DNA from 3 places in the Methylobacterium sp. EM32 genome. Region 2 is predicted to be linked to each of the others. Evidence: riboswitches for the same ligand, from Rfam matches in the RefSeq annotation. Region 2 holds a riboswitch; each other region holds the start of a gene.
The links. Region 2 has a riboswitch for cobalamin ahead of ABZT49_RS10780 (CbtB domain-containing protein). Riboswitches for the same ligand answer to the same signal wherever they lie in the genome.
Positions count from the first base shown of each region.

Region 1: linked by a shared signal. The riboswitch ahead of ABZT49_RS26175 (TonB-dependent receptor) and the one ahead of ABZT49_RS10780 (CbtB domain-containing protein) in region 2 are both predicted to bind cobalamin.
Region 3: linked by a shared signal. The riboswitch ahead of ABZT49_RS06765 (TonB-dependent siderophore receptor) and the one ahead of ABZT49_RS10780 (CbtB domain-containing protein) in region 2 are both predicted to bind cobalamin.

Region 1 is NZ_JBEXZS010000195.1:30,098-32,348, reverse strand. It holds gene ABZT49_RS26185 (LON peptidase substrate-binding domain-containing protein) at 1-278, shown strand, start outside; gene ABZT49_RS26180 (Trm112 family protein) at 328-531, shown strand; cobalamin riboswitch at 639-826, shown strand; gene ABZT49_RS26175 (TonB-dependent receptor) at 970-2,251, shown strand, end outside.
Region 2 is NZ_JBEXZS010000072.1:57,524-59,774, forward strand. It holds gene ABZT49_RS10775 (CbtA family protein) at 1-476, opposite strand, end outside; gene ABZT49_RS10780 (CbtB domain-containing protein) at 565-741, opposite strand; cobalamin riboswitch at 771-972, opposite strand; gene cobU (bifunctional adenosylcobinamide kinase/adenosylcobinamide-phosphate guanylyltransferase) at 1,065-1,613, shown strand; gene cobO (cob(I)yrinic acid a,c-diamide adenosyltransferase) at 1,610-2,215, shown strand.
Region 3 is NZ_JBEXZS010000045.1:11,525-13,775, forward strand. It holds gene ABZT49_RS06760 (TAXI family TRAP transporter solute-binding subunit) at 1-494, shown strand, start outside; cobalamin riboswitch at 594-803, shown strand; gene ABZT49_RS06765 (TonB-dependent siderophore receptor) at 1,005-2,251, shown strand, end outside.

The sequences.
Region 1 (2,251 bases), on a different contig from region 2:
ACGCCCGGGCCGGCGAAGAGGCGGTGGACCGCGCCGGCGTGCTGAAGGCCCTGCGCGATTTCGTCGAGGCCAACGACCTCAAGGTCGACTGGGCCGGGATCGAGGAGGCGCCGAACGAGGCCCTGGTGAATGCGCTGTGCATGATGAGCCCGTTCGGCCCGCGCGAGAAGCAGGCGATGCTGGAGGCGCCCGACCTCAAGACCCGGGCCGAGGTGCTGATCGCCGTGACCGAGATGGAGCTGGTGCGGGCCTCGGGCGCCGAGCCGACGCTGCAATAGGCGGCGCTTTGGGCTAAGGCCTTCGCCGGACCATTCGGAAGGACGTCCCGTGAGCGATTCCCCCGCCTCCTTCGAGGCCACCCGCATCGACCCGAAGCTGCTCGAGCTCCTGGTCTGCCCCCTGACCAAGGAGCGGCTCGACTACGATTCCGCGCGCCAGGAGCTAATCAGCCGCTCGGCCAAGCTCGCCTACCCGATCCGCGACGGCATTCCGATCATGCTGCCGGAAGAGGCGCGGCCGCTGGCGGATTGAGGCGACGGCGTCGCGCGGAAAGCAGGACCCCGCGCGGTGTCCCGTCGACAACCGGCAACACGCCCGACAAATCGGCGCGCGCCCCGTTGGCGCCCGCCCCGGTCCCGCCTACACCTCGACGGGACGGTTCCCCTCGGGGATCAAAAGGGAACGCGGTGCCGAGAAGCCGCGGCTGCCCCCGCAACTGTGAGCGGCGAGCCCTCCATCACCGACGTCACTGGGCCGCGAACCCGGGAAGACGATCGAGGGCTGAGACCCGCGAGTCAGGAGACCTGCCGTCAGCCGTGGTCACATGTGGGCCGCGCCGGCCGGGGTGTGTCGGTGCCTCCACGGTGACGTGCCACAGCCCGTGAAGGCTCGCCCGTGCCTGTCTCCCGTCTCCCGTTCCTTGCGGCGTTGGCCGCGTGCCTGCCCGTTGCCGTTCACGCCCAGGACGCCATCCCCCTCGACCAGATCGAGGTGAAGGCGCCGGCCCCCGCCGCACCGGGGGCGGCCAGCGCCGGCTATCCCGGCGGAATCACCGGCATCGGCGGCGCCTTGCGCCCGGTCGAGGCGGCGAGCGCCGGCATCGTCAGTGGGGCCGTCATCAACAGCCTGCCCGTCACCCGCCCGGGCGAGGTGCTGGAGGCGGTGCCGGGCCTGATCGTCACCCAGCATTCCGGCGAGGGCAAAGCCAACCAGTTCTTCCTGCGCGGCTTCAACCTCGACCACGGCACCGACATCGCCATCCACGTCGACGGCATGCCGGTGAACATGCGCACCCACGCCCATGGCCAGGGCTACGCCGACCTCAACTTCCTGATCCCCGAGCTCGTCGGCGCGGTCGAATTCCACAAAGGGCCCTACTTCGTCCGCGACGGCGACTTCGCCTCCGCCGGCTCGGTGCGGATCGACTACCTCGACAAACTGGACAGGAACATCGCGCTGACGACGCTGGGCAGCTTCGGCTTCAGGCGCGGACTCTCGGCGGCCTCGGTGCCGCTCGGCGCCGGCAACCTTCTCGTCGCGGGCGAGGCGCAGGCCTATGACGGGCCATGGGTCGTGCCCGATGCCCTGCGCAAGCTCAACGGCGTCGCCCGCTACAGCCAGGGCACGGCGACGGACGGCTTTTCCGTCACCGGCATGGCCTATTGGGCCAAGTGGAACGCCACCAACCAGATCCCCGAGCACGCGGTGGCGGAGGGGATCATCGGCCGCTACGGCAGCCTCGATCCGACCGACGGCGGCGACACCGGGCGCTTCTCGCTCTCCGGGCGCTGGAGCCAGTCGGATGCCGGCGGCATCACGCGAGCCTCGGCCTACGTGATCCGCTACCAGATGAACCTCTGGAACAACTTCACCTACTTTCTGAACGATCCGGTCAACGGCGATCAGTTCCGCCAGCGCGACGCCCGGGTGCTCGGCGGCGGCGAAATCAGCCGTGTCTTCCAGGGCGACCTGTTCGGGCTGGCCATGGAGAACGAGATCGGCGTGCAGACCCGCACCGACGACATCCGGGTCGGCCTGTTCAACACCACCGCCCGACAATACCGCTCGACGGTGCTCGACGACCGGGTGCTGGAGGCGAGCGCGGCGTTCTACTACGAGAACCGGGTGCGCTGGACCGACTGGCTGCGCACCAGCGTCGGCTTCCGGGCCGATGGCTACTATGCCAACGTCCGCTCCGACACAGCCGCGAATTCAGGGAAAGCCCGTGACGGCATCGTCAACCCGAAGCTCG
Region 2 (2,251 bases):
GTGGCGAGCGCCGTCGCGACCCACCAGAGTTGGCGCGATTCGAGGGCGGCCGCCGCAGCACCGGGCAGTTCCGGCGGCAGCCCGACCGCCGGCGCGAGGCTGGCGGCGAGGAAGCCGCCGATGCCGAATTTCAGCGCCTCGGACGGCGTCACCGCGCGGCCGGTGGCGACCAGCACCGCGCCGAGGAGCAGCGCGTAGCCGACACCGCTCACCAGCGTCGCCAGCGCCGTGAAAGCGAGGCGCGGCAGGCCGGGCGCCGGCTGCCATTGCGGCTCAGCCCCGTGGTCGTGGCCGGCATGAGCCAGCACGATCAACGGGTTGGCGAAGGCGTGTTTGGCCGGCGCCACGCTCTCCGCCGTCTCGTACTTCTCCGCCGCCAGGATCAGCGGCGAGGTGAGGGCGAATTGCAGGACCGAGGCCACGCACGCGGCGAGGAAGCCGGCGACCAGTGCCGCGGCGAGCAGACGTTTCGTCATGGGGGGATCACCTGCACGACCAAAGGGCCACGGGCCCGCAGCCCCTCAAGGGCGCAGGCCGCGCGGCTTTGCGAGGGTCAGGCCCTGGTCAGTGGCAGGGGAAGTTGTGGGCGTGGCGCCAGTCGTGCGCGGCGTTGTGCAACGCGACCACGGGCGCGAAGCCGGAGACGAACAGGAGCCCGATGCCGAGCGTGGCAGCCAGGAGGACGGCGCTCAGGCGCTCGCCGACGAGGGCGGGGGAGAGGGACCGGGTGATCGCGACCATGACGAACTCCTGCCGCCCCACCGGCGGCGTCGAGAGAAAGGGGTGACGGCAGGTCTCCTGGCTCGCGGCGTCTTGCTGGCCCACCGCCTTCCCGGATCGCTCCAGTGGCCGATGGCGGACCGTGTGTGACCGCTCACAGTTGCGGGGGCAGCCGCGGCATACCGGAAGAAGCCCGGCTCCCGCGTTCCCTTTTCACCTCGTCGCCGAGGCACCGTCGTGCCCGACCCTAGCCGGTCGCCTGCGGGCTTGCAATCGGCGCGGCCTGCCGCGACACCTCCGGCCCCGAGTTTTTCGCGGCCCCGAGTTCTTCGCCAGACAAGGAGATGCCCGTGCCGGATCCGGACCACGCCGCCTCGCGCCTGACCCTGGTGCTGGGCGGCGCCCGATCGGGAAAAAGCCGCTACGCGGAAGGGCTGATCGAGGCGCGGCCGGGCCCTTGGCTCTACGTCGCGACGGCGCAAGCCTGGGATGACGAGATGCGCGCGCGCATCGCCGAGCATCGCGCCCGCCGGCCTCCGCCCTGGGAGACGGTCGACGCGCCGCGCGACCTGGCGACGGTGATCGCCCGGGCGCCGGCCGGGCGGCCGGTGCTGGTCGATTGCCTGACCCTGTGGCTGACCAACGCGATGCTAGACGAGGCGGCCGACCTTGCGGCGGAGACCGGCTCGCTGGTCGAGGCCTGCCGAACGGCGGCCGGGCCATTAGTGCTGGTTTCGAACGAGGTCGGTTTCGGCATCGTGCCGGAGAACGCGCTCGCCCGCCGGTTCCGCGACGAGGCCGGGCGCCTGCACCAGCGGCTTGCGACGCTCGCCGACCGGGTGGTGCTGGTGGTGGCCGGCCTGCCGATGATCATCAAGGGAGACGCCCAATGAGCGACGACGAGGCGGCGCGCCACCGCGCCAAGATGGAGAAGCGCAAGGCGGTGCAGGACGCCGAGGTCGCGGGCAAGACGATCGAGAAGGGCCTGCTGATCGTCCATACCGGCCCCGGCAAGGGCAAGTCGACCGCCGCCTTCGGGCTGATGCTGCGGGCGCTCGGCCGCGGCTGGCGGGTCGGGGTGGTGCAGTACATCAAGGGCGCCTGGGAGACCGGCGAGCGCTTCGCGCTGGAGCGGTTCCAAGATCAGGTCGCGTGGCACACGATGGGGGAGGGTTTCACCTGGGAGACCCAGGACCGCGACCGCGACATGGCGGCGGCCCGCGCCGCTTGGGCGAAGACCGAGGCGCTGATGGCCGATCCGTCGATCCGGCTGCTGATCCTCGACGAACTCAACATCGCCCTGCGCTACGATTACCTGCCGCTCGACGCGGTGGTGGCGGCGTTGAGCCGGCGCCGGCCGGACCTGCACGTCGTGGTGACGGGGCGCAACGCCAAGCCGGAGCTGATCGCGGCGGCCGACCTCGTCACCGAGATGGGCTCGGTGAAGCACCACTTCGCCGCGGGGGTGAAGGCGCAGGAGGGCATCGAGTTCTGATTGCGAGTTCCGATTGACGGGGAGGGCGGCTCGGGG
Region 3 (2,251 bases), on a different contig from region 2:
GAACCGTCCTGCGTGGCTCCGGGATCGACCCCGAGCACGACATCCGCCCGATCCTCCTGGATCACGCCGGCGACGGCCCGGCACTGGTGCGCGACGGACGGGCGGCGGCCCTGTTCGGCGGCGGCACCGGCTGGCCGGGCTTCCGGACCATGGCCGAGGCGCCGGGCGGCGCCCGCTTCCTCGGCCCCCCGGCGGCGGCGATCCCTGCGATCCTGGCGGCGAGCCCGTCCCTGCGGCGCATCACCGTCGCGCCCGGCACCTTCCCGGGCCAGAACGTGGCGATCGAGACGGTGGGATCGTGGAGCTTCGTTCTCGGCCGGCCCGGCCTCGACCCGGCCGCGGTGACCCGCCTCGTCGCGGCGATCGACAGGGCGAAGCCGGCCCTCGCGCGGCTCTTGCCGCACGAGCGGCCGAGCGACCCGCGCAACTTGAAGGAGGCCGTCCCGGCGGCCTGGCTGCATCCCGCGACGGCGGCCTTCCTGCGGGACAAGTAGGGTACGGAGACCGCACCAGCCGGTGTGATCCTGTGGACACAGCGATCGCAACATTATTACATTGCGTTTCTAGATGTTGCTCCCCGGCGGGCAGCCTGCCATGGATGGCGCCGCCAAGGTTCCCCGGGCGCGAGCCCGTGGGCGAAGAGGGAATCCGGTGAGTCCCGACGGGACGATGCCGGGGCTGCCCCCGCAACTGTGAGCGGAGAGGTTCCGCCGCCGACCGCCACTGGTGCGCCTGCACCGGGAAGGCCAGGCGGGATCTGTGATCCGCGAGCCAGGAGACCTGCCTTGAGCGCGCGCCGTCCGGCGCGGTCACGTCCCACGGGCGGTGCGGCCCGGAGGAGCGCTCGGGCCCTGCGCCGCGCGATCGCGCGAACGCAGCCTGCCGCTCGCCCGGATCCGCGTCGCGCGGCAACAGTCGAGTACGCTCCCGTGAAACGCCGTCCGCCGTCCCCCAGCGCTCCGTCCGCTCACCTGGCGCCCCACCGGCGTCGGTACGGCGCGACCCTGGCGACCGCGCTCGCCCTCGGCGCCGCGGTGCCTGAGGCCCGGGCCCAGGAGACCATCGCCCTCGACGAGGTCGTGGTGGAGGGCCCGCGCCCGCCCGTGCCGGGTCCGAGCCTGCCGGTGCTCCCGACGACCGCCGCCGGCACGATCGGCCTCATCGGCCCGACCCCGGGCTTTCGCGCCGACCGCGCCGTCAGCAGCACGAAGACCGACACGCCCCAGCGCGACGTGCCGCAGGTCGTCACCGTCGCTCCCCGCGAGGTCATCACCGATCTGGCGGCGACGCGGGCCGAGCAGGTCCTCGCCTACACGCCGGGCATCGTGCAGCAGAACAATTTCGGCGGCCTCTCGCCCCTCGGCTACGCGGTGCGCGGCGTCGCCACGGCCGAGATCTACAAGAACGGATTTCCCCTCGCCCGCGGATTCCCGCCCCAGCAGGATGCCCAGAACATCGAGCGGATCGAGGTGCTGAAGGGACCGGGCGGCGGCCTGTTCGGCCGCAGCGACCCGGGCGGCCTCGTCAACATCATCACCAAGCAGCCGACGCGGGAGCGCTTCGTCGAGATGGGCGGGCTCTGGGGCTCGTTCGAACAGGTCCGCGGCACGGTCGATGCCGGCGGCAGCCTCAACGAGGAGGGCACGCTCCTCTACCGCTTCAACCTCGCCGCCGGACGCCAGAACAGTTTTCGGGATTTCGTCGACGGCGACCGGCTCCTCGTCGCCCCGGTGGTGAGCTGGCAGGTCACGCCCGACACGCGGGTGACGGTCGAGACCGAATTCTTGCGCAACCGCGCGGTGTTCGACCGCGGCATCGTGGCGATCAACGGGCAGCTCGGCGCCTTGCCGATCTCCCGCTTCCTCGGCGAGCCGGGCCAGAGCATCCACCAATCCAGCGACATGATGCAGGTGCGGGTCGACCATCGCTTCGACGCCGACTGGCAGATGCGGCTCGCGACCTATTTCAACACCGGCGCGCTGACCGGCGAGGCGGTGGAGGTAAGGGGGATCGCCGCCGACAACCGCACGGTCCTGCGCGACCGCAACCTGCGCAATTACCGCTGGGACGTGGCGATCGGGCAGGCCGAGCTGGTCGGGCGCTTCGACACCGCCGGGATCGGCCATACCCTGCTCCTCGGCGTCGAGCGCGAAAGCACCGATGCCCGCTACCAGCAGGTCCGCTCGCGCTTCCGCCAGACGCCCTATTCCCTCGACATCTACGCCCCGGTCTACGGCCGGCCGCTGCCGCC